DNA from 4 places in the Sorangium sp. So ce362 genome. Region 4 is predicted to be linked to each of the others. Evidence: riboswitches for the same ligand, from Rfam matches in the RefSeq annotation. Region 4 holds a riboswitch; each other region holds the start of a gene.
What was found. A riboswitch is a leader RNA that binds a small molecule or an ion and turns the genes downstream of it on or off. The one in region 4 is predicted to bind cobalamin.
Positions count from the first base shown of each region.

Region 1 (7,660 bases), 1.0 Mb from region 4:
CGTCCCGAAGACCGCGCCCTTCGGGGCGAGGCGCGGGTCGCGCGCGATGGCGGCGAGGCCGAAGTCGAGAATCTTGACGAAGTCCTTCCGGCCGCCGCGGTGGGTGAGCAGGATATTGTCGCTCTTCAGATCGCGGTGCACGACGCCGAGGTCGTGGGCGCGAGCGAGCGCGGCGCACATCTGCTCGAGGATGTCCACCGATCGCGCGATCGGCATCGGGCCGCGCGCGAGCTCCGCCGAGAGCGGCGTGCCGACGAGGTACTCCATGACGAGGTAGAGCTCGCCCTCCTCGGTCTCGCCGATGTCGTGGATATCGATGATGTGGGCGTGGTCAACGCGGTTTGCGGCGCGCGCCTCGCGCAGCATCCACGCGCGGAGATGGGTCTCTCCGCGGAGATCGGGCCGGATGAGCTTCAGGGCGACGACCCGGTCGATCAGCACGTGACGGGCGCGGTAAACGACGCCCATGCCGCCTTCGCCAAGCCGTGCCTCGAGCCGGTACCTGCCGGCCACGACCTTGCCGATCAACGGATCGGTGCTCGAAGCCTTGGGACCTGCCGGTCGCTGAATCGCGCGCTCCATGGTGCCTTCGTTTCTCCTCAGCGCTCCCCAGAAGGGCGGTTCGCGTCTCTCAGGGGGCTTATTGCGCTGTGCGGTGAGTCGGATCGCTCGCTGAAGGTATCCGGTTTGAAACAGCCGGTCTATGGGCCCGCGGTCCGGTTGGGGAGGAATCTGGAGCGCGCTCCGCGTGGAGGTGGGGTGGGAGACCGGCGCCGATTGCGCGCATTCGAGCGTCCACGGATAACGGTGGAGGCGGGCAAGCCTCCGCAGGCGGGCAGCCGGCTGCAGACGGCCGCGCAGGCGGGGGCGCATCGCCTTGCAGACGCGCGCTCCCCGGGCGAGGATCGAGGGGCAAGCGACAGACGAAGCGCGCCCCGGCGCGCTCGCCATGGCGCAGATCTCCAGCGCGGCCATCCGCGGCGACGAGGGCGAGCGTGCCGCCGTGCCGCCGGACGATGTCCGTCGAGATCGAGAGCCCGAGGCCCGTCCCCTGCCCTCGCGGCTTCGTGGTGAAGAACGGATCGAAGATGCGCTGCGCGAGGTCGGGCGGTACGCCCGGGCCGCTGTCGGAGATCGCGACGGCCGCCATGTCCTCGTCCTCGTCGAGCCAGGTCTCGATGCAGATCGCATGCGCGCCGGGCGGGCCCGGCGCCGCTTCGCCTTCGCCCGCCCCCTCCGCCCCGGCCGGCGGGGCGGAGGCCCGCGCAGGCGGCGCGGCGCTCGCCTCCTCCAGCGCCTGGATGGCGTTGACGAGGAGGTTCATGAACACCTGGTTGATCTCTCCGCTCTGGCAGGTGACGAGCGGCAGCTCGCCGTAGCGCTTGATCACCTCGATGCGCGCCTGTCGGAGGCGCGGGCCGAGCAGGAGCAGCGTCTCCTCGAGCCCGGCGTGCAGATCGACGGGCAGCGGCTCGCCGGAGGCGCGCGAGAAGCTCTTCAGGTTCGTCACGATGCGGACGCTGCGCTCGACCGCGCGGTGGACGAGCGTGGAGATGCCGACGAGATCGTCGAGCGCCGCCTCGGTCTGGAGCTGCGCGCGGAGCGCCTCGAGCGCGCGGCGGCGGTCGTCCGGGAGCTCGCGCTCGGCGGCGCGGTAGGCGTCGAGGACGGCGCGGAGCTCGGCGGCGAGCTCCTCGATCGGCTGAGCGGCGCCGGCGATGGCGTTCAGGGGGTTGTAGATCTCGTGCGCGACGCCGGCGACGAGCTCGCCGATGGAGGCGAGCCGCTCGCCATGGATGAGCGCGGCCTGCGCCCGCTTCAGCTCGGACAGGGCGCGCGTGAGCTCCGCGGTGCGCGCGGCGACGTTCTCCTCGAGGCCGGCGCGCTCGCCCTCGAGCTCGGCGATCGTCCGCGACAGCGCCTGCCGCATGCGCTCGACGCTCTCGCCGAGGCCCACGACCTCCTTCGGCCCGGACAGGCGCGGCACCGCGGCGTCGAGCTCGCCGCGCGCGACCTCGTCGGCGGCGCGGGCGAGCTGCGCCATCGGCCGCGACAGCTCGCGCGCCGCCCGCGCGACGACGCCGAGGGCGGCGAGCACGAGGAGGGAGAACGAGGCGAAGAGCGCGGTGATGGCGTTGAAGTCCTCGTCGAAGGACGAGCCGGTCGCCAGCGCGCGGTAGAGGCCGATCGAGGAGAAGAGCGAGAGGAGCCCCGTGAACAGGAGCGGCAGCCCGAAGTCGCGGAGCATGCGCCGCCGGAGGGGCATCGGGGCCGCGCCGCCGCGCTCGGGCGCGCCCGTCCACGCGCGCAGGAGGTCGACCGCCCGCGCGACCGAGTCCTTGTGCCACGCGCGCTGGTAGAACGAGACGCCGAAGGCGAAGAGCGCGCCGAAGCCGAGCTGCATGAGCGCGTCGGCGACGCTGAAGGTGGCGCCGGGGCTGAAGGTGGCGCCGGGGCGCACGTAGGCGATGCCGATCGCGGTGCACCCGAGCCACAGCGCGAAGTTCAGGGAAGCGAGGACGTCGGGGAGCCGCTCGGCGCGGGTGAGGCCGCGGCCGAGCAGGGCGCGGTCGCCGGACGGGCCGGCCCGGAGGGCGGCGACGATCGGGCGCGTGGCCGGGCGGACGGCGAGGGTGAAGCCGAGGGTGCCGGAGAGCGCGAGGAGGGGGACGACCTCGAACCACGCCTGGAACACGACCTGGCTCTGGGTGCGGAGGAACGCGACGCAGAAGAGCAGCATGACATGCCCGCCGACGATGCCGGCGGCCGTCGCCGACTCGGCGAGCCTCGGCCGGAGCGCCGCGGCGAGGGCGCGCGCCGAGTCGGCCTCGGAGGCGCCGCCGTCGGCCGCGTCGGCGCGGAGCAGGCTGCGGTAGATGGCGCGGCGCATGCCGCCGGCCATGACGCCGAAGGCGACGGCCGTGACCAGGAGGCCGAGCCACGAGGGGGGCGTCGCGTGGCCGATCCCGAGCGGACCCGGCCAGGAGGAGGGCGCGGTGGGGGCGCCCCGGAAGGCGAGCGGCGAGACCGCGAGCGGCCACGAGAGGGTGCGGATCGCCGCGGCGATGGCGAAGCCGCGGTCGCCGCGGCGGACGAGCACGCCCGAGAGCGCGGCCGAGAGGGCCATCGAGGCGAGCAGGAGGATCGCCGGCCACGGCGTGGTGAGGGCCGCGGGGACGACGGCGGAGAGGAACAGCAGGGCCGAGAACAGCTCCCAGCCGGTCGCGACGAGCTCCGCGCGGGCGCGCGGCGCGCGCGGGGCGCGGAGCTGGGAGGGCGGCGGGGGGCTCACGGGGAGGGCGGCATGGAAGCGCAGGGCGCGCGCCATCGCAACGGCGCGCGCCTTGGGGCTACTGCCAATGAAGCGTCGCCCGCCCGATCGCCGTGAAGGGCCACCCCGGCGAGTAGTGGATCCCGGTGACCGCAGCCGGCTCGTACGGCAGCCGCGAGTCGCTCGCGAACTGGACCTCGCGCCACGTCGTGTCGAGGAGGTTCTGGATGTCCACGGCCGCCTCGACGTTCCTCCACCGGAGCCCCGCGTTCGCGTCGACGACCGTGAACCCCTCGGCGGTGAGCGACTCGTCCTCGGTCGCGGGCCGCGCGCCGATCGCCTTGACCCGCAGCGCGGCGAACGGCGTGAACGCGCCGAACGTCGGGCGGACGCCGACCCCCGCGGTCAGCGTCCGGGTCGGCGCGAGGGCGACCGCGCTCGCGTTGCCGGCGTTCACGCGGAAGCGCGCGCGGGTGAAGGTCGCGTCCACGTCGGCGAAGAGCCAGCTCCCGAGCCGGTAACGCGCGCCGATCTCGACCCCGTAGCGCCGCGTCTGCCCCGACGCCTCGGTCACGCCGGCGTCGCCGCTCCAGACCAGCTCGGAGTCGAGATCGAGCAGGAACCCGGCCGCGCTCAGCGAGAGGCCGCGCACGGGCGCGACCCGCGCGCCGACCTCGTAGCCCATCGCGGGGGTGATCAGCGTCGCCGCCCCCTGGGCCAGCACCACGCCCCGGGCGTCGTTCGAGTGGAAGCCGCGCCCGTAGTGGGCGAAGAGATCGACCCCGTCGATCGGCGAGACGATCGCCGTGAGCTTCGGGAGGAGCTGCATCTGCCCCTGGACGCCGCTCGACCTGTTCCCGGTCGCCTGGAGGTCCTCGCGCAGATCGTCCACGTTGACGTCGATCCACTGCCCGCGCGCGCCGAGCACGAGGCGGAGCCAGCGCCGGAGCCGGGCGTCCTGCTCGACGTAGACGCCGATCTGGCCCTCGTCGATGTGGGTCCGGTCCCTCTCCTCGAGCCGCTCGCGCGCCTGGTCGTGGTGGAGCGACTTGTCGATCCCGTCCGCGCGGAGCTGCGCGCCGAGCGAGGTCGTGAACCTCGCCCCCCCGAGCTCGAACTGCTTGCGGAACCGGAGATCGGCGCCTGCGACGGTGCGGTCGTCGTTCTGCTCGATCTGGTCGCCGTGGTCGGGGTCCTCGCTGAAGAACGTGAAGTTCGAGTACAGCGTGAAGCGATAGCTGAGGAGGTAGGCCATCGCGCTCAGGTCGGCGTCCCGCCACGCGGTCGAGAGGGAGACGGACCCCATGTGCCGCGCGGTCGACCCGCCCTCGGTCGGATCGACCGCGCCGAAATGATCGATGCACGGCTGTCCGAAGGCGGAGGGCGGCGGGTTCAGGCCGCCCTGCTCGCCCTCGCCGCACACGGCGCGCGCCGGGATCTGGCCGGAGCCGGACCAGGTCGACCCGTAGGACATCCAGGTCATCTGGACCTTCCCGGTGCCGCCGAGGTCGTGCGTCGCCCTCAGGAACACGTTGAAGCGCTCGAGCTGCTCCGGATTGAGGAACGGCCCGTCGTTCCGGTAGACCTCCGCCGCGGTCACCGCGCGCCAGCCGTCGCCGAGATCCGGCGAGGCGATCACGAGGCCGCGCAGGATGCCGTACTGCCCCACGCTGAGCTGCGCGGTGCTCTCGTCGAGCTTCTCGGCGAAGCGGAGGTTGACGGCGCCCGCCGTGCCGAAATCGCCGATGCTCGCGTAATAAGGCCCCTTGTAGCCGTCGAGCCCTGTCACGAGCTCCGGGATCATGAAATAGAGGTCGGTGAAGCCGTGCCCGTGGCCGTGGCTGACCAGGTTGACGGGCACCCCGTCGACGAAGAAGGCGACGTCGGTCCCGTGGTCCGCGTCGAAGCCGCGCAGGAAGTACTGGTTCGCCTTGCCGCCGCCGGCGTGCTGCACGGCGAAGAGCCCGGGGACCGCCTCGAGGATGTCGCCCGGCCGGAGCCTCGGCCTGAGCTCGAGCTCGCGGTACCCGACCGAGACGCGCGATGCGGCCTCGCTTCCCGGCTTCTCCGCCTGCACCGTGACCTCGAGCGCGCCCCCGTCCGCGGGCGCCTCGGCGCGCGCCGGCCGCGCGGCGGCCAGCAAGAGGGCCAGTGCGGCCATCCGACCGAGCGGATGGCGGTGTGCGTGGCCGATCGTGACCGTCTCGCGGAGCATTCATGTCCTCCTTCGCTGCAATCGCGCGGAGCGGCGGCGGGCCGCTCGTGTCGAGCTCCGCGGGGAGGAAAAGGCGAATCCGGCGCGATGCGCTGGACCGACCTCTCGCCCCCACGGGCGACCGAAAGGCATCGCGGGGGGCGGTTCGGGATCCGGGACGTGCGCAGAGATGCACCGGCTCGGACCTAACCGCCTCCCTCGAGGCTCCCAGGTCGAACCGGCATCGGATGTCTCCCCGTCGCCGGGCGCTGGCAGGTCTTCGGGCTCGCGAGCGCTCCGGCCGGGCCGGCTTCCTACTGTCCACCGCTTCCCAGCCCTCGCGGGCCAGTGCTTGTCGTGGGAGGTCGTTCTCGCTTACCGCTGCGGGGCAGCCCCGGAATTTCACCGGGTTCCCTATTCAGCCTGGACAGGCGCCCAGGCACCAGCGCGGTCGCACCCTAAGGTGGCGCCCCTCCGGCTGTCAATCGTTCCCGCTCACCTCGCCCGCTCCGCTCGCAGCGCTCGCGCCGCTCGCGCCGCTCGCGTGAGGCCTGCTCGACCCCTGCGCGACGTCCGGCGTGCGGGCCGAACGTTCGAGCTCTAGCGAGGATGGGCTCGCTCCTTCGTGGAGCGCGTGCTACACGGCCGCCGCTGTACATATATGCCGCGTAACGACCTCCGCAACATCGCCATCGTCGCCCACGTCGACCACGGGAAGACGACCCTCGTCGATCACATGCTCCGCCAGTCGGGCGCCTTCCGGGAAAACGAGGTCGTGGCCGAGCGGGTCATGGACTCGAACGACCTCGAGCGGGAGCGCGGCATCACGATCCTCGCGAAGAACACGAGCATCCGGTACCGCGGGGTCAAGATCAACATCGTCGACACGCCCGGCCACTCCGACTTCGGCGGCGAGGTCGAGCGCACGCTGATGATGGCCGACGGGGCGCTGCTCCTCGTCGACGCCGCCGAGGGCCCGCTGCCGCAGACGCGGTTCGTGCTCTCGAAGTGCCTCCAGCGCGGCTTCCCGATCATCGTCGTCATCAACAAGATCGACCGGAGCGACGCGCGCGCCCACGAGGTGCTCTCCGAGGTGTTCGACCTCTTCTGCGATCTCGAGGCGAGCGACGGGCAGATGGACTTCGCGACGCTCTACGCGGTCGCGAAGTTCGGCCAGGCCAAGCGCGAGCTCGAGGACGAGGCCACGGACCTCGTGCCGCTCTTCGAGACCATCCTCGAGCGGGTCCCCGGCCCCTCCGGCGACCCCGACGGGCCGCTCCAGGTCATCGTCAGCAACACGACCCACGACGACTACGTGGGCCGGCTCGCGGTCGGCCGCGTGGTCCGGGGCACCGCCCGGTCCGGCGTCGACGTCGCGCTCCTCGGCGAGGACGGGCAGTCGCGCGGCTACGTGAAGATGCTCTACGCCTACGAGGGGCTGAAGCGGGTCGCTGTCGAGAGCGCCGTCGCGGGCGAGGTGATCGCCATCGCGGGGATCGATGCGGTCACGATCGGCGACACGATCGCGGATCTGGCGCGCCCCGAGGCGCTGCCGCGGATCGTGGTCGAGGAGCCGACGATCAAGATGAAGATCGGCGTGAACACGTCGACGTTCGCCGGCAAGAGCAAGCAGTCGAAGTACCTGACGAGCCGTCACCTGAAGGAGCGGCTCGAGCGCGAGGCGATGAAGAACCTCGCGATCCGGGTGGAGCCGACCGAGGTGCCCGACACGTTCGTGGTGCTCGGCCGCGGCGAGCTCCAGCTCGCGATCCTGGTGGAGACGATGCGGCGCGAGGGGTACGAGATGCAGCTCTCGAACCCCGAGGTCGTGACGCGCGAGATCAACGGCGAGGTGATGGAGCCGGTCGAGCTCGTGGTCGTGGACGCGCCGGACACCTACGTCGGCATCGTGACCGAGCGCCTCAGCGGCCGACGCGGCCGGATGGTGAAGATGACGAACCCCGGCTTCGGGCGCGCGCGCCTCGAGTTCCGGGTGCCGTCGCGCGGGCTCATCGGCTTCCGTGGCGAGTTCCTGACGGCGACGCGCGGGACGGGCCTGCTCAACACGATGTTCGACGGCTGGGCGCCCTGGGGCGGCCCGATGATGCGCCGCCCGACAGGCGCCATCGTCGCCGATCGCGTCGGCGTGGCGACCCCGTACGCGCTGCACCACCTCCAGCCGCGCGGGATGTTCT
Region 1 covers NZ_CP150332.1:1,417,710-1,425,369, reverse strand. The annotation lists gene WMF17_RS05635 (protein kinase domain-containing protein) at 1-582, opposite strand, end outside; gene WMF17_RS05630 (ATP-binding protein) at 641-3,328, opposite strand; gene WMF17_RS05625 (TonB-dependent receptor) at 3,351-5,486, opposite strand; cobalamin riboswitch at 5,720-5,927, opposite strand; gene typA (translational GTPase TypA) at 6,127-7,660, shown strand, end outside.
Region 1: linked by a shared signal. The riboswitch ahead of WMF17_RS05625 (TonB-dependent receptor) and the one ahead of WMF17_RS01590 (energy-coupling factor ABC transporter permease) in region 4 are both predicted to bind cobalamin.

Region 2 (7,660 bases), 4.8 Mb from region 4:
TCCTTGCACGGTCATGTCACCCCCCCTCGCCCGCTGAAGCGGCGCATCAGAGCCCCCCGATGGATCGCGGCGGGAGCCCGATCGCGGTGTCGACGGTCACGTCCTCCAGCGGATCGAGCGCCCCGTTCGCCGTCACCTTCCAGCGCCGGAGCGTGCTCCTCTCCGCGTCGCTCAGCAGGCAGACGTCGCCGCATCCAGGCGAGCAATGCACGCCGCCGAAGGCGAAGGGCTGGGCCGCCTCGCCGAGCGGCGTGACATCGCCCGTGGCGACGTTCACCGAGAAGACGCTGTCGCCGGCGGACGCGTTGCCCCCGTAGGCCATCGCGAGGAGGACGTCCTCGGACGCGAAGGCGAGCGAGCGCTGGACCCCGGCGTCCAGCGCCCTGGCGACGCCGAGCCGCTTGAGCTCGCGGGGAGGGGCGGAGCGGGCGTCGTAGATCACGATGTCGCTCGTCGCCGGATCGAAGCTCATCGTGTCCGCGTCGAAGCGGCTCGAGCAGGCGACGGCCAGCCGCTCGCCCGAGGGCGACACGGCGACGCGGCCGCAGCCGTGGAGCCCCTGGATGTCGACCGTCCACGCGACGGCGCGCTGCTCCGGCGAGACGCCCACGAAGCGCCCCTCCCCCACGTCCGAGAAGTCCGCCGCGAGCCGGCCGAGCGACACGACAACGTCGTCGGCGACGCGCGTCATCCCCGACGGGCGCGGCAGGAGCCCCGCTCGCTCCTCCGGCAGGGCGATGCGCCCCTCGATGGAGTACTTCGCCGTGTCGAGGACGAGGAGATCGCCGCCCTCGTCGAAGGGCTCGGCGCCCGGGGTCGGGTTGCTCCCGAAGCGCGAGACGAGCGCGCGATCCGCGTCCACCTCGATGTAGTCATGCGGGTTGGACTCGAACCCCTGCCCGACCGGGAGCTGCGCGATGACCTCGGCGGTCTCGAGATCCATCCAGGTGAGCACGTTCGTGCCGTACCGATCGATCAGGACGACGCGGCCGGACGGCGGCGCCGTCGCCGGGACGTCCACGTCGCCGGACAGCGCGAGGCTGAGCCCCGGCTTCGCCGCGCCGCTCGACACGAACGAGGGCGAGAGGGTGGTCCCGTCGAGCCTCGACACAACGATGTTCGTCGACTGGTAGTCGCTCGTCACGATGGCGACGCCGCGCTCGCACGCGCGCGGCGCGCCCGGATCGCCTCCACGGCCGTCTGGAACGCCGCCCGTCGACCGCGGCGGCGGCTCCACGTTGCACCCGAGGAGCGGGATCGAGGCGGCGACCGCGAAGAGGCTGAGCTTCACCATGTGGACTCCAGTGCGAAAAACACGCTCCGTCCCGGGAGCGGATACCCGACGACGTCCGTGCGCCGCCCGTCGAGGAGGTTCGCCAGGCGAGCTCTCGCCGCGAGGTGACCTCCGAGCCACGTCGTCTCCGCCTCGAGGTCGACGGTCGCTTGCTCCGCGATCACGCCGAGGCCGGCGGGGTCGGCGTATCGGCTCGACTTGTACACGGCCCGGAGCTCGCCGGAGGCGCCCGAGAACACGGCGCCGCCCGCGGGCTTCCACGCGGCGTGGAGGCGCGGCGCGACGACGAGCCGGGAGCGGAACGGGAGGACGTCGTTGGCGATCGTCCGCTCCGGGGTCGTGTCCCGCGGCTCGAGGAGCGTCGCCGCGACCTCGGCGCGGAGGAACGCGGTGATCTCGACCCCCGTCAGGATCTCGGCGCCCAGGACGCGGGCGCGGCCGACGTTGTAGGGGGCCACGTAGCCCTGGCCCGTGCGCGCGTACGCGATGAGCCCGGAGGCGGCGCGCCCGAACACGAACGCGTCGACGTAGGCGCCGCGCAGCGCCGCGCCGCGCCGCGCCTGCGCCCGGACCCCGGCCTCGATCGTGACGCCGGACTCCGGCTCGAGCGCCGCGTTGCCGTGGACGACGCCCGAGACGCCGTACACCTCGCCGAGCGTCGGGACGCGGAGGTAGTGGCCGACGGTCGCGAGGACGCGGAGCCGGTCGCTCCCCGCCTCCACCCCGACACGCCCGGTCGGCGCGAGCACATCGCAAGGGCGCTCCGGTGCTGCGCCGGTGGCGTGGCACTCCCCGCTCGCGAGGGCGTGCAGCGCGAGCCCCTCGCCGAGGCGCACCTCCGCGCCGGCGGCGGCGCGCGCGAACGAGCGCCCCGCGCGGGCGAGCGGGATGTCGCCCGGCTCGCGCGAGATGCCCTCGCGCGCGACGGAGAGCATGGGTCGCACCCGGAGGCGATCGGAGAAGTAGAGCGTCGCCCCCAGCGTCTGCTCCAGGCGGCGGCCGGCGATGCGGAGCTCGCGCGCGTGGATCGCGAGCTCGAGGAGGGGATCGTGGATCTCGGAGCGCGCCTCGATGAACGAGGTGCGCGCCTCGAGCGTGTGCTCCGCCTCGCCTCCGAACGGGACCCGCGCCACGACGGACGCGAGCGCGCGCCGGGATTCCCCCCGCGCCCTCCGGGACGGCAGGAGCGCGAGCCGCGGCACGCCCTGCTCGCGGCCTGTGCCGTTCGCGATCACGTCGACGATCGCGCCGCGGCCGAGATCGACGCGCGCGAGCGCCCATGCGTCGATCATGCGCACGTCGGCGTTCTGCCGGCGCTGGACGGTGTCGTCGCTCGCGTCGAAGAGCGTGCCGCGATCGTCGACGAACGCGTAGCGGTTCGTCGCGGCCTCCGCGCTCACCCCGACGATCGAGCTCACCGGGCCCGCGCTGACGCCGGCGAAGGCCCACCCGCGCCAGGCGCCGAACGAGCCTGTCATCGCGCCCGCGCCGGCCATCGTCCGGGAAGGCCGCCGAGGCTCGAAGAAGATGGCGCCGCCCGGCCCGAGGCGATCGGCCTCGATGGGGGCGTTGCCGCGGTAGATCTCGACACGCTCGATGAGCCAGAGGGGCACGAGCGAGAGATCCGCCGTCCCCGCGACGTCGTCGTTCAGGCGGACACCGGCGAGGTACACGGGCGTCTGCGCGGCGGTCGCGCCCCGGATCGCGGCGGTCGCCGGTCCGCCGAAGCCGCCCGACTCGGTCACCTGGACGCCCGGCTGCGTGCGGAGCACGTCCGCGGCTTCGAGCCCCGCGCCGCCGAGGCGATCACGGCGCAGCACGGACCCCGCGACGGACCTGTCCCGGGGCGGCGCGGGCGCGAGCGCGCGCTCCCCCTCGACGCGCACCTCCAGCGGCGCCGGCGCTGCGGCAGCGCGATCGCCGCCCGGATCGCCCCCTGACCTGCGCAGCTCCTCCGCGAGGGCGGCCGGCGCGACCGCCACGGCGCCGCCGGCAGCGAGCACGAGCCAGCACCCTGCGCCGTCGCTCCAGCGACGACGCGCCACACGATCCGATGGATGAACCATTCACGCCCGCCTGCCCGCGTCGACCCAGCACTGCTCGGGTGAGAGCCAGGCGAGGGGGCTGCGTGACGGGCTACGGCACCGCGCGTGAGCGGGGTGGTCCAGAGCCTGCGCGCCTTCCCCTCGAAGGCTCAGGTCAGCGCGCGCCGGAGCACCGGCACGCGCACCTCGGCAGGTCTTCGGACTCACGGGCGCCGCGGCCGTCGCCGGTCGCTTTCCTACTGATCACCGCTTCCCAGGCCGCTCATGCGCTTGGCCCAGTGCTTGATGGTGATGGTCGTTCCCGTTCACCGCTGCGGGGGCAGTCCCGGATTCACACCGGGTTCCCTTTTCAGCTCGCCAGGCATGGCCGGGCGAGCACCGATGGCGGGGCGACTCCTGCCAGACTCCTCATGGAATGTCAACACAGAAGCGCCCGCACAGAAGCGCCCGCCCAGCGCAGCCCGTCGGCAGGCCACGGAGAGGGCACCCCGGACCAGCACCACGAATCCTTGACAGTTGTCAATCAACGTGTCATGAGTCATTTGAAATTGATTTTCGTTATCATATAATCGGTTGAGCAGCGGCCCGCGACTTCACGTCCAGAGCCCGATGAATCGAGCCCACGCGGCTCTCGAAGCCCATCGGAGCGGGATGTGACGACGTACCTATTCGTGCGGCGGACGCCGGCGGGCTACCTGGTCGTCGAGGGCCGCGCCAAGGATCAGATCAACCGCGGCGGCGAGAAGATCGCGGCCGAGGAGGTCGAGAACCACGTCCTCGCCCACCCGGCGGTGCGCGACGCGGCGCTCGTCGCCATGCCGGACGAGCGCCTCGGCGAGCGATCGTGCGCGTTCCTCGTGCCCCGCGGGCAGCCGCCGGCCGCGCGCGAGATCAACGCCTTCCTGCGCGAGCGCGGCGTCGCTCAGTACAAGGTGCCCGATCGCATCGAGTGGCTCGACGCGCTCCCCACGACGAGCGTCGGCAAGGTGGACAAGAAGGCGCTCCGCCAGTGGATCGAAGGCCGGCTCGCGCAGGGCGCCCAACGCTGAAGCGCGGCGCGGGCAGGGGCAGCGCGGCGACCACGCCTCTCGCGCCTCGCCCGAGCCGCCGAGATGAAACGCGGATCACGTGAGAGAGGAACAACCATGGCCATCCCCAGCATCCAGACCTATTCCATGCCACGCGTCGACGAGCTCCCGGAGAGCCGGGTGGCCCTCGACCTGGCGAGCCGCGCCGGGCCGGCGCTTGTCGCGCGTCCGGCCGGGCCGCTCAGCCGCCCTCCCCGGCCGTGAGCTGCGCGAGCGTGCGCTCCAGGTGCGACAGCCCTGCGGCGCCCGCGGATCGCGCCCTCAGCTTCCCCTCGCCGTCGAACAGGAAGTACGCGGGCCAGAGGCCGCCCGTCTGGAAGCGGTCGCCGATCGCGTGCGCGTTGTCGATGGCGACCGGCTCGTCCATGCCGGTCTCCTCCACGACGGCCTCCACCTGATCGACGCGCGTGTCGGACTCCTGGCGCGGCATGTGGACCGAGACGAAGCGGACGCCGCGGGGCCCGTACTTCTCCTTCCACGCGCGCAGGGTGGGCAGGTTGTCCTTGCAGAGCGAGCACGACACCGCCCAGAAATGCACGACGGCCGGCGCGCCCTTCAGCGACGCGGGCGTGGGCTCGCCGTGCAGCCAGCGCGTCGCGCCCTCGAACGAGGGCATCGGCGCGCCGCTAGGCAGCACGGCGCCGCTCCGCCGCGATCTCGATCGTGTCCTTGCCCGGCTTCCAGTCGGACGGGCACAGGCCGCCGGTCTGGAGCGCCGCGAGCACACGGAGCGTCTCGTCGGTCGAGCGGCCGATGTTGAGCGAGTGGATCACGGCGTACTGGAGCAGGCCCTTGGGATCGATGATGAAGAGCCCGCGCAGCGCCGCGTGGACGCCCTCGATGAGGACGCCGTACTTGCGCGCCACCTCGCCCGAGTGGTCGGCGGCGATCGGGTAGTTCACGCCCGCGATGCCGTTCTGCTCCCGGGGCATCATCGCCCAGGCCCGGTGGGTGTAGATCGTGTCGGTCGAGCAGCCGAGGAGGCTCGCGCCGAGCTGATCGAAATCGGCTCGCCGGTCGGCCAGCGCGAGGATCTCGGTCGGACAGACGAAGGTGAAGTCCATCGGATAGAAGAAGAACAGGAGCCACCGGCCGCTGTGATCCGACAGGGAGATCGAGAGATCGCTGCGGTTCGGGGCGGCGGGATCGAACGCGGGGAGCGTGAACTCGGGGGCGGGCTCACCCACTCTGGCGATGGACATGATTCCTCCGTGGGCCTCGTCGAGCACGGGCTCGATCGGCCGGTGCGCTGGCGATTGCGTCGTGCGTGCGTCGAACGATGGTGTCGACGCGGAGGTCGTTGTGCCGGGGCCCACGGCGTCAACTGCGGCGCGACGGGAGGCCCGGCGGGCCGGCGGCCCGAGCGCGCTCACGGCCCGGGCGGCGGGAGCGACGCGTCGGCCGGCGCGACGCCGGCGGCGACCGCGGGGTAGCGCTGGCCGTCGCCCGCCCCGGCCGCCTGCGTGACGAACAGCAGCGAGAACCCGGGGTAGGCGGCCACGCAGGGCGCGCGCGGCGCGAGCGCGGACGACGCGCCGAACACCGGCGCCGCCGCGCGCTGGAGCGGTCCGTCGGGACCGAAGCGGGCCGCGAGGCCGATCGCGGATCGCCCCGCGCTGTCGCGGCCCGCGTAGTAGACGCGCAGGCTCGGGCGGCCCGTGGCCGAGACGGCGAGCACCGGGGCGGGGTCAAAGACGGCGGCGCTGTCGAAGGGCTCGTCCTCGCTCACCGGCGCGCTGGCCCGCGCTCGCGCCGGCCGGGGCGCCGGCGCGAGCGCGGGGCCGTCGCCGACGCGCTCCCAGGCGAGGCCGTCGTCGCTGCGCGCCTCGCCCACGAACGAGGCGTCGCCGTCGCCCGCGATGACGTAGAACATCCGGAGCGAGCCGTCGGGCAGGCGGACCACGCCGGGGCTGCCGGGGACGGCGCCGCGCTCCCAGCCGCCGTCGCCGGACGCGAGCGGCGCGAGCACGGGCGATGGCGCACGCGCAAAGGCGACCCCGTCGGCGCTGCGCGCGAGGCCGATGCCGCCTTCCGCCGCGTAGTAGAGCCAGATCTCGCCGCCCACGAGGAGCGCCGAAGGGGCCGCCGCCACGCCGCCTTCCCAGGGCAGCTCCGGCGTGAGGACCGTCACGGACGCTCGCCCGAACGAGCGGCCGTCCGCGGCGTCGTGGCGGACGATCGCGTTCGGCGGGGCCAGCGGGTCCGGCGGGGCGTCCTCGGGGCGGAGCGTGGCGGCGAAGAAGCCGGCGGCCGCGAGCGTGGCGGGGTCGCCGTCGAGATCGACAACGGACGCGTCGCGCGCGAAGCGCTCGTCGTCGTTCATCACGTGCGGGGCTGCCCTGGAGTTGCCCAGCTCTTCCTGATCGATCGCCCGGAACGGCCCGGCGAGGGCGCTCGGCAAGCTGCCCTCGTCGCTGTCCGACGGCAGCGTCGCGCAGGACGCGGCGAGCGACACGCACGACAGCAAGAGCGCGGGGACCGCGGTCGAACGGCGGACGAGCGGGTGAGGAGGCCCATGCATGGCGGCGGATGCTAGCGCGCGTCGCGATCACCAGTAGACGCAGGCGGCAAGCTCCACCTCAGAACGCGGCCGTCACCGTCGCCCCGAGGTTCACCATCGTCCCGCCCGCGCGGTAATCGCCCACGAAATCCGCCGGGTTATCCTTCTCCACGATCACCTCCGGCAGCACCGACAGCTGCCCGTGGAGGTCGATCCGGAGCGACCCCGGCAGCTCCTCCAGCGGGCGATTCAGGACGGCGCCCGCGCCCAGCGACATCGTGTGCCGATCCGCATCGACGTAGTTCGTCACGCCCCGCTGCGGCGGGACCGGCGAGCGCTCGTAGACGTACCCCGCGCGGAGCGGGATCTCGACCGCGCGGCGCGCTCCCCCCTGCGCGCCCTGCCCGGCCACCTTGCGCAAGCCCCCCGCCGCGACGACCACGTACTCGACGCCCAGCCGCGGCACGAGCCGATCCGCGAACCGGAGCGGCACCACGGACGTGGGCCTCGGATCGTCGGGCAGATCGAGCGGCAGGTCCGGGGGCGGCGCCGCCTCGAGGTGCGCCCGCGTCCTCGCCACCGGGCTCTCGTAGGCCGACCAGTTCACCCACGTGACGTCGAGGTTCACGCGCAGGCCCTCGATCCGCTGGAAGCTCGCCCCCACGACGACCTGCTGCGGCAGGAACGCGTCGACGGTGCGCGACTCGAGCTCGTAGAGGAGCGGCACCTCGAT
Region 2 covers NZ_CP150332.1:5,187,267-5,194,926, forward strand. The annotation lists gene WMF17_RS20150 (FecCD family ABC transporter permease) at 1-15, opposite strand, end outside; gene WMF17_RS20155 (hypothetical protein) at 47-1,294, opposite strand; gene WMF17_RS20160 (TonB-dependent receptor domain-containing protein) at 1,288-3,339, opposite strand; cobalamin riboswitch at 3,511-3,737, opposite strand; partial or broken gene WMF17_RS20165 (AMP-binding enzyme) at 4,011-4,388, shown strand; gene WMF17_RS20170 (hypothetical protein) at 4,485-4,631, shown strand; gene WMF17_RS20175 (TlpA family protein disulfide reductase) at 4,609-5,043, opposite strand; gene WMF17_RS20180 (peroxiredoxin) at 5,054-5,629, opposite strand; gene WMF17_RS20185 (hypothetical protein) at 5,797-6,948, opposite strand; gene WMF17_RS20190 (OmpP1/FadL family transporter) at 7,007-7,660, opposite strand, start outside.
Region 2: linked by a shared signal. The riboswitch ahead of WMF17_RS20160 (TonB-dependent receptor domain-containing protein) and the one ahead of WMF17_RS01590 (energy-coupling factor ABC transporter permease) in region 4 are both predicted to bind cobalamin.

Region 3 (7,660 bases), 4.8 Mb from region 4:
CGCCCTGGCGATCGTTTGGAACCCGTCGGGCGACGAGTACTCGTCCCCCGCGGGGCAGTGCTACTCGGCCGGAAGCGCCTCGGACTTCTGGGAAACCTGGGTGACGCCGAAGGTGACGCTGTACTTCCCCGACGGCGCGCCGGACTCCGACAGCGACGGCGTGCCCGACGGCGCGGACAACGCCTACCTCACCGCGAACTCGAACCAGCGCGACACCGACGGCGACGGCTTCGGGAACATCGCGGACGCGGATCTCGACAACGACGACGACGTGGACACGGACGATTACAACATCCTGATGGCGGCGTGGAACACCCAGCTGGGCAACTCCGGATACAACCAGCACGCCGACTTCAACGGGGATGGGAGCATCAACAGCACCGATTATAACATCCATTCCGCGCGCTACGGTACGTCGGCGCCGTTCTACTGATCAGCACGCGGGCCGCGCGACGCGTCGGGCGCGTTCCGACGCGTCGCGCGCCCGCCCTCGGAGGTCTCATGGTGTTTCGCATCGCGCGCGCGAGCGTGCTTCTGTCGGTTCTCACGATCATCGCCTGTTCCTCGGAGGACTCGCCGTCCGGGAGCGGGTCCGGGGGAATGGGAGGAACGGCCGCGCAGGGATTCGGCGGCGCGGCCGGTCAGGGAGGGGCCACCGGATCGGGCGGCGGGGCAACCACGTCGTCGAGCGACGCCGGGAGCGGCGCGGGCGGCGCGACGAGCACCGGCGGCTCGGGCGGCGCTGGGGGCGACGGCGGCGCTGGGGGTGCCGGGGGCGACGGCGGCACTGGCGGAGAGCACGCCACCGGCGGCGCAGGGGGTACAGGCGGGGCGGGCGGCGCTGGTGACGGCGGCGCTGGTGACGGCGGCGCTGGCGGCGGCGGCGCTGGCGGCGGCGGCGGCGGCGGCGGCGAGGGCTGCACGGGCGCGGAAACGGTGTTCGCCTCCGAGGTGGTAAGCCACCTCTTCGGGCCGGGCCAGACCTATGGGCAGGACAGATTCCCGGGCATCGCCTTCGGTCCTCCCAAGGGCGGGGGTTGCTGCGCTGGCTCGACCGACGTGGTGTCTCTCGGCAACGGCGGCACCGTCACCTTCGGCTTCTCGGGCAATCTCATCCTCGACAGGCCAGGACCGGACTTCATCGTCTTCGAGAACGCGTTCCAGACGGGCCCGACCACCGTGTTCGCCGAGCTCGCGACCGTGGAGGTGAGCCAGAACGGCGTCGACTGGATAGCCTTCCCGTGCACGGCCACGGCGGCCCCCTACGGCTCCTGCGCCGGCTGGCACCCCGTGCTCGCGAACCCCGACACGAGCTCCATCGATCCGACCGACCCCGAGGTCGCGGGCGGCGATGCATTCGACCTCGCCGATCTCGAGCTCAGCTTCGCGCGCTACGTGCGGATCACCGATCGGCCGGACTTGACCGGCGCAACGGGCATCTTCGATCTCGACGCCGTGGCGATCGTAAACGCGTCCTGCCCCTAGCTTTACCTCTGCTGCGGGAAGTCGGCCGGGAAGCGAACCGCAATGACGCCAAGGAACCAGGAAGCAGTAAGGAAAGCAGAACGGGGAAATGCCGGTCCACCCCCAACATCTCGCTTGACCGGAGGCCCGCACCACAATATGTAGTGCCTCGTGTTGGTGCCTCGGGCTTCGGTCCGGGGCTCAAAAGGGAACCCGGTGCGAATCCGGGGCTGCCCCGCAGCGGTAAGCGAGAACGATCTCCACGACGAGCACTGGCCTCCGGGCTGGGAAGCGGTGGACCGTAGGAACCCGGCGAGAGCCGGAGCGCTCGCAAGTCCGAAGACCTGCCAACATCCTGCGTCGGGGAGACATCCCGCGCCGGTTTGACCTGGAAGCCTCGTGGGAGGGCGGTAGGTCCGAGCTGGCGCCGACTCTCGCGCTTGTCCCGGTTCCGACCCCCTCCCGCGTCGTCTTCCTTTCGCCCGCGGGGGCGAGCGGTCGGTCCGAAGGCTCTCTCCTGAAGAGCACGCGCCCCGTGCGCATCGGCTGGCTTCTTCGCTCTCGCGGCATCGACGCGAGCGGTCCGGGACCGCTCCGAACGAAGCACGACGAGGAGGATTGCCATGCTGAGCGATACGTCGATGAGGAGCAACGGCGCGGCGCCGTTGCGCGCGCTCCACACGCCCCACACGAGCACCCGCGGCGCCGAGGACGCACTCCCACACACGACGATGCGGGTGAAGAAGAGGAACGGATCGAGCGAGCCTGTCGACGTCAACAAGATCGTCCGGGCCGTGAGCCGCTCTTGCGCCGGCCTGTCCGACGTGGACGCGCTCCGCGTCGCGACAAAGACCATCAGCGGCCTCTACGACGGCGCGACGACGCGCGAGCTCGATCAGCTCTCCATCCAGACGGCGGCCTCGCTCATCGCCGATGAGCCCCAGTACGCGAAGCTCGCGGCGCGCCTGCTCGCCACCTATATCGACAAGGAGGTCCGCAACCAGGAGATCCACGCCTTCTCGCAGTCCATCGCCGTCGGGCGGCGGCTCGGCCTCATCAACGAGCGACTCCACGGCTTCGTGGCGCAGAACGCCCGCAAGCTGAACGACGCCATCGAGCCGGGGCGGGACAACGAGCTCGAGTACTTCGGCCTGCGGACCCTCTACGATCGCTATCTGCTCAAGCACCCCGAGACGCGCCTCGTCGTCGAGACGCCGCAGCAGTTCTTCCTGCGCATCGCGTGCGCGCTGTCCGAGACGGCGGCGCAGGCCATCGAGCTCTACCGGCTCTTCTCGTCGCTCGACTACCTCCCGAGCTCGCCCACGATGTTCAACGCGGGCACGGGCCACGAGCAGCTCTCGAGCTGCTTCTTGCTCGACTCGCCGGAGGACCACCTCGAGACCATCTACCAGCGCTACACCGACGTCGCGATGCTCTCGAAGTTCTCGGGCGGCATCGGGCTCGCCTACCACCGCGTGCGGTCGCGCGGCTCGCTCATCGAGAGCACCAACGGGCACTCCAGCGGCATCGTGCCGTGGCTCAAGACGCTCGACGCGTCGGTGGCGGCCGTGAACCAGGGCGGCAAGCGCAAGGGCGCCTGCTGCGTCTACCTCGAGCCGTGGCACGCCGACGTCGAGGAGTTCCTCGCGCTGCGCGACAACACGGGCGACGAGGCCGCGCGCACGCACAACCTGAACCTCGCGAGCTGGGTGCCGGACCTCTTCATGAAGCGGGTCGAGGCCGACGGCGAATGGAGCCTGTTCGATCCCAAGGACGTGCGCGATCTGCCCGATCTCTACGGAGACGAGTTCGAGCGCCGTTATGCCGAGGCCGAGGCGGCGGGCCTCGCCAGGAAGACGATGAAGGCGCGCGAGCTCTACGCGCGGATGATGCGCACGCTCGCGCAGACCGGCAACGGCTGGATGACGTTCAAGGACAAGTCGAACCGCGCGTGCAACCAGACGGCGCTGCCGGGCCGCACCGTCCACCTCTCGAACCTGTGCACCGAGATCCTGGAGGTGACCTCGAAGGAGGAGTCGGCCGTCTGCAACCTGGGCTCGATCAACCTCGCGCGCCACACGGCCCTGCGGGAAGACGGCGCGGTCGCGTTCGACCTCGAGAAGCTCGCGCGTACGGTGCAGAGCGCGATCCGCCAGCTCGACCGCGTCATCGACCTCAACTACTATCCCATCGCCTCGACCCAGCGCTCGAACCTCCGCTGGCGGCCGGTGGGGCTCGGGCTGATGGGGCTGCAAGACGTGTTCTTCCAGATGCGTCTGCCCTTCGACGCCCCGGCCGCGCGCGACCTCTCGCGGCGGATCTCGGAGGAGGTGTACTATCACGCGCTCTCGACGTCCGCGGACCTCGCGGCCGAGAAGGGGCCCCACCCGTCGTTCGACGAGACGCGCGCCGCGCGCGGAGAGCTCCAGTTCGACGCGTGGGACTCCGTCCCGGAGGACACGGCGCGCTGGGAGGCGCTCCGCGCCCGCGTCCGCGCCGAGGGGCTGCGGAACTCGCTGCTCGTCGCCATCGCGCCGACCGCGACGATCGCGTCGATCGCGGGCTGCTGCGAGTGCATCGAGCCGCAGGTGTCGAACCTCTTCAAGCGCGAGACGCTCTCGGGGGATTTCCTGCAGATGAACCGCTACCTGGTCGCGGAGCTCAAGCGGCACGGCGCCTGGAACGACGCCGTGCGCGCGCGGCTCAAGCTCGCGGAGGGCTCGGCCCAGGGCCTCGACGAGCTGCCGGAGGAGGTCCGCGCCGTGTACCGGACGGCGTGGGAGATCCCGATGCGCTCGCTCATCGACATGGCCGCGGATCGCGGCGCCTTCATCGATCAGAGCCAGTCGCTGAACCTCTTCGTCGAGACCCCCACCATCGGTCAGCTGTCGAGCATGTACTTCCACGCATGGAAGAAGGGCCTCAAGACGACCTACTACCTGCGATCGCGCCCCGCGACGCGCATCACCAAGGCCACCGTGGACGCGGCGCCGGACCGGACGCCCGGGGGCGGCGCCGAGCCGCACCCCGAGCGCGGGTGGGTGCCCGCGGCGAAGGCGGCCGCGGACGTGGCGTGCGCGCTCGAGAACCCCGAAGCGTGCGAGGCCTGCCAATGAGCCGCCTGAGCCGCCCCGCGCGCCTCCTGGATTCGGGCCACTGCCTCACCCTGCGCCCGATGGCCTATCCGGTCTTCTTCGAGATGTACCGCGCCGCCATCAGGAACACGTGGACCGTGGAGGAGGTCGACTTCTCGACGGACGTGGGCGACCTGCGGAAGATGACCGGCGCGGAGCGGCACCTCGTCCAGCGCCTCGTCGCGTTCTTCGCCACGGGTGACTCCATCGTGGCGAACAACCTCGTGCTCAACCTGTACAGGCACATCAACGCCCCGGAGGCGCGGATGTACCTGTCGCGGCAGCTCTATGAAGAGGCGTTGCACGTCCAGTTCTACCTGACGCTCCTCGACACGTACATCCCCGATCCGGAGGACCGTCACCGCGCCTTCGCGGCCGTCGAGAGCATCCCATCGATCCGGGCGAAGGCCGATTTCTGCATGCGATGGATCGATTCCATCGAGTCGCTCGGGCGGCTGGACTCGCGCGCCGCGAGGCGGCAGTTCCTCCTCAACGTCATCTGCTTCGCCGCGTGCGTCGAGGGGCTCTTCTTCTTCGGCGCGTTCGCGTACGTGTACTTCCTGCGCTCGCGCGGCCTGCTCCACGGGCTCGCCGCGGGGACGAGCTGGGTCTTCCGCGACGAGAGCGCGCACATGCGCTTCGCGTTCGAGGTCGTGAGCACGGTGCGGCGCGAGGAGCCCGACCTCTTCGACGCCGGCCTCTCGCGGTCGATCGCCGACATGATGGATGAGGCGATCGACTGCGAGGCACGGTTCGCGGAGGATCTCCTCGGCGCCGGCGTCGCGGGCATGTCGGCGCGCGACGTGCGCCGCTACCTCGAGTTCTGCGCCGACCAGCGGCTCGTCACGCTCGGCATGCCGAAGCGCTACGGGGCGAAGAACCCGTTCTCCTTCATGGACCTGCAGGATGTCCAGGAGGTCACGAATTTCTTCGAGCGCCGCGTGTCGGCCTATCAGGTCGGCGTCTCCGGGGAGGTCGTCCTCGATGCCTCCTTCTGAGATCGAGCGCATCGAGGCCGGGCTCATCACCGAGGCTCGGCTCGTCGAGATGGTCTTTCCCGGGCAGACGAACCATTACGGGACGCTGTTCGGCGGACAGGCGCTCGCCCTCATGGATAAGGCGGCCTTCATCCTCGCCTCGCGCTACGCGCGCCGCGCGGTGGTGACCGCGAGCAGCGAGAAGGTCGACTTCCATGTGCCTGTGCGGCAGGGTCAGCTCGTCGAGCTCGTGGCGAGCATCGCCGCCACCGGGCGCTCCTCCATGACCGTGGAGGTTGGCCTCTACGCCGAGGATCTGATCAGCGGAGATCGGCAGCTCGCCACCCGCGGCCGCTTCGTCCTCGTCGCGCTCGACACGCACGGGAAGCCGACGAGCGTCCCACCGTTCCGATCGATCGCACAATCCTGAAAAGGAGAAAGGGACTCCCATGTCCGTGCTCGCAACGTGTCTAGGTTATCCGCGTTTCGGCATCGCTCGAGAGCTGAAGAAAGCGCTCGAGAGCCACTGGTCGAAGAGCTCGCCGGCGAGCGAGCTCGAGGCGACGGCGTCGACGCTCCGTCGCCGGCACTGGTCGGCGATGAGGTCGCTGGGCATCGATCAGATCCCGAGCAACGACTTCTCGCTCTACGACCACATGCTCGACATGACGGTCGCTGTCGGCGCGGTGCCGGCGCGTTATCGCGCCATCCCCGATCCTCTCGTTCGTTACTTCGCGATGGCGCGGGGTCTCCAGGACCGCGCCGCGGGCGTCGACGTCGCCGCCCTGGAGATGACGAAGTGGTTCGACACGAACTACCATTACATCGTCCCCGAGCTCGATCCTGGTCAGCAGTTCGAGCTCGAAGCGTCGAAGATCGTGGGCGAGCTCGAGGAGGCGCGCGCGCTCGGCGTCGAGACCCGCCCCGTGGTGGTCGGACCGGTCACGTTCCTGCTCCTCTCCAAGCTCGCGCCGGGGTCGCCGGCCGGCGCCAGCCCCCTCGATCTCCTGGATCGGCTGCTCCCGGTCTACGAGGCGCTGCTCGGGACGCTCGCGGAGCGGAACGTCGCGTGGGTCCAGATCGACGAGCCGTGCCTCGTGCTGGACCTGGACGCGCGCGCTCGGGACGCCTGCCAGAGGGCGTTCGCCCGGCTCGCCGCGTGCGCGCGGCGACCGCGCGTCCTCCTCGCGACGTACTTCGGCGCGCTCGGCGAGAACCTCGCGCTCGCCGCGGGGTCGGGCTTCGATGCGCTCCACGTGGACCTGTTGCGCGCGCCGGAGCAGCTCGACGCCGCGCTCGCGGCGCTCCCGCCGTCGATGTCCCTCTCCGCGGGCGTGGTCGACGGCCGGAACATCTGGCGCACCGATCTCGACGCCGCGCACCGGCGGATCCGACGCGCGGTCACGGCGCTCGGGCCGGACAGGGTCTTCGTGGCGCCCTCGTGCTCGCTGCTCCACGTGCCCGCCGACCTCTCCGTCGAGAAGAAGCTGGACGCGGAGCTGCTCCGCTGGATGGCCTTCGCCGCGCAGAAGCTCGCCGAGCTCCGCGCGCTCGCCGACGCCGCCGCGACGAGCTCGCCCAGCTCGGCGGCCTTCGACGAAGCGCGGAGCGCGCTCGCCGCGCGGCGCGCCTCGCAGCGGACCCGGAACCCGGGGGTCCGCGCGCGGGTCGACGCAGTGAACGATGGGATGCTGCGCCGGGCGTCGCCGTTCGCCGAGCGGGCGGCGAAGCAGCGCGCGCGCTTCGGCCTCCCGGCGTTCCCCACGACGACGATCGGCTCGTTCCCTCAGACAGGCGACGTCCGCGGCGCTCGCGCCGCGCTGCGCGCTGGTCGGATGACGTCGGAGCAGTACGAGCGATTCCTGAAGGACGAGACGCAGCGCTGCGTGAAGAGGCAAGAGGCTATCGGGCTCGATGTCCTCGTACACGGCGAGTTCGAGCGCAACGACATGGTGGAGTACTTCGGCGAGCAGCTCGCCGGCTTCGCGTTCACCGAGAACGGGTGGGTCCAGAGCTATGGTTCGAGGTGCGTGAAGCCGCCCGTGCTCTTCGGGGACGTGTCGCGCCCTTCCGCGATGACCGTCC
Region 3 covers NZ_CP150332.1:5,174,896-5,182,555, forward strand. The annotation lists gene WMF17_RS20100 (hypothetical protein) at 1-433, shown strand, start outside; gene WMF17_RS20105 (hypothetical protein) at 502-1,485, shown strand; cobalamin riboswitch at 1,623-1,830, shown strand; gene WMF17_RS20110 (ribonucleoside-diphosphate reductase subunit alpha) at 2,088-4,580, shown strand; gene WMF17_RS20115 (ribonucleotide-diphosphate reductase subunit beta) at 4,577-5,596, shown strand; gene WMF17_RS20120 (acyl-CoA thioesterase) at 5,583-6,005, shown strand; gene metE (5-methyltetrahydropteroyltriglutamate--homocysteine S-methyltransferase) at 6,025-7,660, shown strand, end outside.
Region 3: linked by a shared signal. The riboswitch ahead of WMF17_RS20110 (ribonucleoside-diphosphate reductase subunit alpha) and the one ahead of WMF17_RS01590 (energy-coupling factor ABC transporter permease) in region 4 are both predicted to bind cobalamin.

Region 4 (7,660 bases):
GTCGTCGGCCGCGAGGTCGACGCGCCGCTCGAGCACCTCGGCGACCGTGGCGAAGTCCTTCTCGCGCTCGGCCTGCTTCTCCAGCGCGTCGAGCACCCCGGGGGCGCTCGGGTCGAGCTCGAGGATCCGCTTCTGCAGCGTGATCGCGTCCCCGCCGCGATCGAGCCGCTCGGCGGCGAGCTTGGCCATCTCGCCGAGGAGCTCGATCTTCGCGGCGCCCTCGGCGCTGTCGAGCTTGCGCTCGTAGAGCGAGTAGAGCTGCGGCCAGGCGCGCCGCTTCAGGTAGAGCTCGCGGAGCTTCTGCTGCGCCTCCTCGTCGATCGACTCGACGGTGAGCAGCGCCTCGTAGGCCGCGATCGAGTTCTGGACGTTCGAGAACTGGTCGAACCAGCGCCGCGCGACGGCGCGGTAGAGCCCCGCCTTCTCGGCGCGGCTCTCGGTCAGCTCGGCGAGGCGCTGCTGGTACGAGAGCAGGTCGCGCCAGCGCCCGAGCGCCTCGTAGATGCGGGTGAGCTCCCGCACGGCGTCGACGTCCTTGTCGTCGAGCTGGACGATCTGGGTGAGGACCGTGACGAGCGCCGCGTCGTTCTTGGCGCGGTCGCGGTAGATCCCGGCGATCTCGCGGAGCACGGCGACCCTGCCGGCCACGTCGTCGACGGGCGTGCGCTCGAGGTCCTGCCGGTGGAGCTCGACGAGGGCGTTGTACCCCTCGGTCTGGAGGTAGAGGCGCTTCAGGGCGTCGCGCGCCTGGCGGTTCTCCGGATCGGTCCGGAGCACGGACTTGTACTGCTCGATCGCCTTGGCGGCGTTCTCCTGCGACTCGGCGAGCCGCGCGAGCTCGGTGGCGAGGGCGCGCTTCTCGGGGCCGTCGGGCACGGCGCGCTGCGCGTCCGTGAGGATGGTCGTGAGCCGCGGCTTGTCGCCGCGCTGCTCCAGGACCTCGCGGTAGAAGTTGAGCATCCCGGCGTGCGCCGGGTCGGCGCGCCGCACGCGGTCGAAGTAGGGCTCGGCCGCCTGGGGCTGGGCGCGCATGCGCCAGTGGACCATGGCGATCTGCACGAGCATGCCGAGCTCGTCGCCCGGCTTCACGCCGCCGCTGCGGAGCTGGTCCTCGTAGAGGGCGACGAGGCGATCCCAGTCGCCCGCGGCGGAGTACGCCTCGGCCAGGAACGAGAGCGCCTCGGGCTGGCCGGGCGAGAGATCGAGCACCTCCTCGTAGGCCGCGATGGAGCGGGCCGGATCATCGAGGTGGGCCTTGATGGTGCGGGCGGCGCGGACGCCCGCCGCGATGCGGTCCTCCTTGCGCTCGGCCTCGGCCTTGACGAGCGACTGGACGCGGACGACGGCGTCCCAGTCCCCCGCGGCGGCGAAGGCGATCTCGGCGAGGTTGGCGGCCCGGCGGTTCTTCGGGTCGAGCTGGAGGGCGAGATCGATGAGCTCGCCGACCTTCGCGCCGAGCTCGGCGCGGCCGTAGCGGTAGCCGATGTCGGCGGCGCTCGTGGTGAGCGCGCTCTTGAAGGCGCCGTCGGTCGCGGCCTCGGCCTCGGCCATGTAGCGGTCCACGAGGTCGCGCCATCGCTCGCGCTTCGAGGCGTCGGTCTCGAGGGCCTCGGTGGCGGCGTCGTCGTCGGGGCGCAGCTCGAGCAGCCGCTTGTAGGCGGCCGTCGCGCGTTCGACGTCGATGAGCTCCTCGTGGTAGACGCGGGCGAGCTCCGCCTGCATCGCGCCCTCGACGGGGCTGCCGGCGGCGAGCGCGATCTCCAGCTCGAGGAGGCGAGCGACGGCCTGCCACTCGTGCCGCTCCTCGTGCCGCCCGCGCGCCGCGCCGAGCAGACGCTCGACGTCGCCCGCGCCCGCGCCGTTGTTCGGAGCAGTCACGGCCTCCGCGAGCTCGTTCCAGGCTGCCTCGTTCTCGGGCTCATCCTGCAGGCGCCCGAGGGCCATCCGAATCGTCTCAACGCTCATCGTATCTCCGCGGACCTCGCGAATTCGGTCCGGTCCGTTCACGGCCGGGCGAAGATAGCCGGGCGGACGACACGGTTTCAAGGATCCTCGCCCCCGCGGCAAAAGCGCGGGCGCAGCTTTCGCGCGCTTCTGCCGCGGGGACGGCCAGCGGGCGGGCCGTCTGCATGGACGATTCACCGCGCCCTCGGCTTCGGGTATCCACCACGGGCATGGAAGCTACGACGATCAAGCGCTTCGGGGTGATCGGCGCGGGCCAGATGGGGCGAGGCATCGCCCAGGTCGCCGCGGCCGCGGGCCTCGAGGTGGTCCTGTGCGACGTCTCGAGGCCGGTGGCGGAGTCTGGCAAGGCTCAGATCGCCGCGATCCTCGCGAAGCAGGTGGAGAAGGGGAAGATGGCCCCGGAGGCGCGGGAGGCGCTCCTCGGCCGCGTCGCGGTCGCGGACGGCATCGCCGGCCTGTCGGGGGTCGACCTGGCCGTCGAGGCGGTGACCGAGAGCTTCGACGTGAAGAGCCGGATCTTCAAGCTCGCGGACGCGGCGATGCCGGCGGGGGCGATCCTGGCGTCGAACACGTCGTCGATCTCGATCACGCGGCTCGCGGCGGTGACCGGCCGGCCTGAGCTGGTCATCGGGATGCACTTCATGAACCCGGTGCCGCTGATGAAGCTCGTCGAGCTCATCCGTGGGGTGCAGACGTCGGACGCGACGTACGAGGCCGTCCGGGCGCTCACGGTGGGCCTCGGCAAGACGGTGATCACCTCGAAGGACCAGCCCGGGTTCATCGTGAACCGGATGCTGATCCCGTTCCTGAACGAGGCGTGCTTCGCGCTCCAGGAGGGGCTGTCGACGCCGGAGGACATCGACGCGGGGGCGCGGCTCGGGCTGAACCACCCGATGGGGCCGCTGGAGCTCGCGGACCTGATCGGGCTCGACACGGTGCTCTCGATCGCGGAGGTGCTGCACCGGGAGTTCGGGGACTCGAAGTACCGGGCGCCCACGCTGCTGCGGAACCTCGTGGCGGCGGGGTGGTACGGGAAGAAGAGCGGGCGGGGGTTCTACGTGTACGACGAGAAGGGGCAGAAGACGGGGAGGGCCGTGTAGGCGGGAGCCGCGACAGAGACGGCGGGGGCGGGGGCGGGGGTGGAGGGACGCCGCGTCATCCGCGAGATGCGAACATTTCTGGCGGTTCAGGAGACAGCCTGTTTACGCGATTCCCCATGACCGCGCGCGGCCTGCGTCCAGGAACGCAATGAATACATAGCAGGCCCAGGCGGGCACGAAATGGCGCCTTCCGGGGCGCGAGGCAGGCGCTTCCCCCCGGCGCCGGGCGCTGCTAACCCCACCCCATGACCGCTCAAGAACAGCAGCCGGGGATCCCTGCTCGCGGTACGCTCCAGTTCGTCGCCGTCGAGCGCGCGGGCCACGTCGCCACCGTGACCATCCAGCGGCCGGACAAGCTCAACGCCCTGAACCCCGCCGTCCTCGGCGAGCTCACCGCGGCCTTCCGCGATCTGCTCGCGCCCGCCGAGGGCGACGAGATCCGCGCGGCGGTGCTGACCGGCGCCGGCAAGGCGTTCGTCGCCGGCGCCGATATCGCCGAGATGGCCGCCATGAACAGCATCGCCGCGAAGCGGTTCGCCGACGCAGGCCACCGCCTCGGCGACCTCATCGAGACCGCCCCGTTCCCCGTGATCGCCGCGGTCAACGGCTTCGCGCTGGGCGGCGGCTGCGAGCTCGCCCTCGCCTGCGACTTCATCTACGCCGCGGAGGGCGCCAAGCTCGGCCAGCCCGAGGTGAACCTGGGCGTCATCCCAGGGTTCGGCGGCACCCAGCGGCTGCTGCGACGGGTCGGGCCCGGACGCGCACGCGAGCTCATCTACTCAGGCGATATGATCACCGCCGAGCAGGCGCTCTCGATCGGGCTCGTCAACGCCGTCTTCCCGGCGACCGAGCTCCTCGCGCGCGCCCGCGACACCGCCCTCAAGATCGCCTCGCGCGGGCCGCTCGCCGTCGCCGCCGCCAAGCGCGTCATCCTGCGCGGCGAGAGCCTCGATCTCGCCGCCGCCAACGAGCTGGAAGCCCAGGCCTTCGCCGCGCTCTTCGGCAGCGACGACCAGCAGCTCGGAATGAAAGCTTTCCTGGCGAAATCACAGGCCGCGTTCACCGGAAAGTGAGCCTCCGAGCCGCACGCCGGAGGACAAAAAAATACCGCGCATCATGCTGGAGGGGGGCCAGACATGACCGCGGCAGGGGGACCGCGGCGGCGTGGTGGACGTCCGTCGCGGTGCTCAAGAAAACCCGCACGCGCTCCGGGCCGGGGGGGGAAACCGCGCCGGTGCGCATGCGGTGATCAGAGTGTGGCACCCAAGGGCAGGTTGTCGATAACAAAGTGCAACGTATGCACGCAGGTGAGCGGATTGCGCCCGGCACGAGGACAGCCAGACGACCGCACAGCGCAGACGCCGCCCATTCCGGCGAATGCGCGTTCGAGCCGGGCATACCCGTGCACGGCAGACAGCCTCCGGCGGAGTCCATTTTCGCGTTCTCGGAAAGGAGTACACGAGAACCCGCCGGCCCCTCACGGCAGGCGCCGCGACGAAGGGAGCCAGGCACGGAACACCTGCTCATAAGTAAAGAGCCAGGACGAACAAGGCACACTGCCGCGAGAAAACCACCGGAGCGTGCGCCGCGCGCACGAGGCGCGCACGCGCCGAGAGGGCCCAGAACCTGCGCCGCGCGCATGGGGCGGCGCACGCCCCGACAGGACGCCGGGGTAAGCAGCGACCCTGAGGCGAGCAAGTAAAGAGACTTTAACTACCGAAGCACAAGGCTTGCAGCATTTTCGAGAAAGCTTTGCCTCGTGCGTCTCGGTCAATTTCTCCTTCTCCTTCCCGTCCTCGCCTCCGATTCCACCATTGCACAGGGCGCGATCCCGTATGGCGCCGCCGGTCGGCTCGACAGGGCGGCGCCAACAGCGCACGGCACGCCGCGGCAGCGCCAGGACCGCCCGCTCGCCGCGCCGCGCTGCGCCGCGAGACGAGCGCCCCCGCGATCGCGACGCGACGTCCTTGACGCCGAGCGCGAAACGGGGCTACCGAGATCCATCTGACAATCTACGCCTCGGGTGCCCTCAGGGCATAACAGGGAAGCCGGTGCGAAACCGGCGCGGTACCGCCACCGTGAGTGGGGAGCTGCCTCCGAAGACCACTGGGCCTCATGAACAGGCCTGGGAAGGTGGACGCAGCGCTGGGAGCTCGAACAGCTCCCTGAACCCATGAGCCGGGAGACCTACCCGAGCCCCCCACGAGGTGCAGCTTGCGCACGTCTTCGTGGCGTTCGGGTGCGGATCTCACCCGGAGCGCCGAAATCGGTCCCCACGGCCGTGCCGTGTCCATCGCCTGCGTGTTCCTGGCGACGCTCCTCGCGGCCCGGCCCGCGGCCGCCATGCACCTCGCGGAAGGCGTCCTGCCGCTCGGCTGGTGCGCGGTCTGGAACGCGATCGCCCTGCCCTTCGTGGCGATCGCCCTCCATCTGCTCCGGCAGCGCACCCGGCAGGACGTCTTCTACAAGCCGTTCGTCGGCCTCGTCGCCGCCGCCGTCTTCGCGATCTCGTGCATGCCCGTGCCGGTGCCGACCGCCGGGACCTGCTCCCACCCGTGCGGCACCGGGCTCGCCGCGGTGCTCATCGGCCCCTGGATGGCCGTCCTCGTCACCGTTGTGGCGCTCCTCATCCAGGCCCTCTTCCTCGCGCACGGCGGGCTCACCACGCTCGGCGCCGACGTCGCGTCCATGGGCATCGCGGGCGCGTTCACCGGGTTCCTCGCCTTCCGGCTCGCGCAGCGCTGCGGCGCGAGCCTCTGGGTCGCGGGGTTCCTGGCCGGCGTGACCTCGGACTGGGCCACGTACGCGACCACGGCGCTCGAGCTCGCGCTCGGGCTCGCGGGCGAAGGGTCGGTGACGTCCATGTTCACCGGCGTCGCCCTCGCCTTCGTCCCCACCCAGCTGCCGCTCGGCCTCCTCGAGGGCGCCATGACCGCGGGGGCGCTCGTCTTCCTGCGCGCCCGGCGGCCCGACATCCTGGAGCGGCTCCGGGTCGTCCCGCTCGCCGCGGGGGCGTCGTGACACGGCGGGTCGCGCAGCGCGCGCAGCCCGCGTTCGCACGGCGCGCGCGCGCTGCGGCGCTCCGGCTCACCGCCGCGCTCCCGGCCGCCGCCGCGCTCGGGCTCGTCGCGTGCGGCAACGCCTCCTGGGACGGGGTCGACGAGGCCGTGATCCGCCGCGTCGCCGAGGACGCGGGGCGCCACGACACGGGGCCGCTGTTCGCGGGCTTCGAGGGCGATCTCCTGCTCTTCGCGTTCCTCTGGGCGGGGCTCCTCTCCGGCTTCGCCCTGGGCTACTTCTCGCGCGTGCTCTTCGTCGAGCGCGCCGGTCAGCCCGCCGGCGATCCCGGCGGCAAGCCCGGCGTTGAAGGCCTCCGTGCGGACTGACCTCCCCGCGCGGCTCCGCGACGTGGATCCCCGGCTCCGCCTCGGGGCCGCCGTGACCGCGTGCTGCGTCGCCGCGGGCGCGCGCTCGCCCTTCACGCCGGCCGCGCTGCTCGTCGTCGCGTGCGCTGCCCTCCGCCTCCAGGGCGTGACGGCGGGCGCCGTCCTCCGCGCGTTCGCGCCCGCCGCGTGGCTCGGGGGGCTCGCGGCCGCGCTCGCGCTCGCGCTCACCCCGGGGGAGCCGCTCCTCGCGGGCGCGCCGTTCCCGCTCGACGCCCTCACGCGCGAGGGGGCCGACCGCGCCGCGGCCATCGCCGCGCGCGTCCTCGCGGCGGCCGCGGTGCTCCGGTGGCTCGCCAGCGCCGCCGCGCCCGCCGAGATCGAGTCGGCGCTCGCCGGGCTCGGCGCGCCCGCGGCCCTCGTCGAGCTGCTCGCGCTCGCGCGGCGCTTCGCCGGCGTGCTCCAGCGCGCGGCCGACGGCGCGTGGAGCGCCGCCGCGCTCCGCGGCGGGTTCGCGCACCCGCGCGCCGCCGCGCGCTCGGCCGGCGCCGTCGCGGGCGTCGTGGCGCTCCGGACCCTGGAGCGCTCCGAGCACGCCGCCCTCGCGATGCAGCTCCGCGGCTACAAGGGAGAGCTCCCCGTCGCCGACCGCCGGGCGAGCGCGCCCGCCGCGAACCTCGCGTTCGCCGCCGCCGCCCTCGCGGCGCTCGGGCTCAGCGTCGCCGCCGGGGAGGCGGGATGAGCGCCATCGCCCTGCGCGCCCCCCGGATCGGCTACCGCGGCGCCGAGCCCGCGCTGCGCGACGTGCGCCTCGACGTCGCCGAGGGCGAGTCCGTGGCGGTGCTCGGTGGCAACGGCGCCGGCAAGACCGCGCTGCTCCGGACGCTCGTCGGGCTCCTCCCTGCGCCCGGCGGCAGCGTCGAGATCTCGGGCCGCCGCGTGGGCTCGCCCTCGGACGCCGTGGCCGCGGGCGCCGCGCTCGTGCTCCAGGACCCGGACGACCAGCTGCTCGGCGCGACGCTCCTCGACGACGTCCTGTTCGGCCCGAGGAACCTCGGCCTGCCCGCGCCCGAGGCGCGGCGCCGCGCCGAGGCGGCGCTCTCCGCCGTGCAGATCGCGCACCTCGAGGGCCGCGCGATCGAGGCGCTGAGCTTCGGGGAGCGCAAGCGCGCGTGCATCGCCGGGATGCTGGCGATGCGGCCGCGCGTGCTC
Region 4 covers NZ_CP150332.1:396,236-403,895, reverse strand. The annotation lists gene WMF17_RS01605 (tetratricopeptide repeat protein) at 1-1,965, opposite strand, end outside; gene WMF17_RS01600 (3-hydroxyacyl-CoA dehydrogenase family protein) at 2,175-3,065, shown strand; gene WMF17_RS01595 (enoyl-CoA hydratase/isomerase family protein) at 3,311-4,138, shown strand; cobalamin riboswitch at 5,070-5,274, shown strand; gene WMF17_RS01590 (energy-coupling factor ABC transporter permease) at 5,352-6,086, shown strand; gene WMF17_RS01585 (hypothetical protein) at 6,083-6,451, shown strand; gene WMF17_RS01580 (CbiQ family ECF transporter T component) at 6,441-7,190, shown strand; gene WMF17_RS01575 (energy-coupling factor ABC transporter ATP-binding protein) at 7,187-7,660, shown strand, end outside.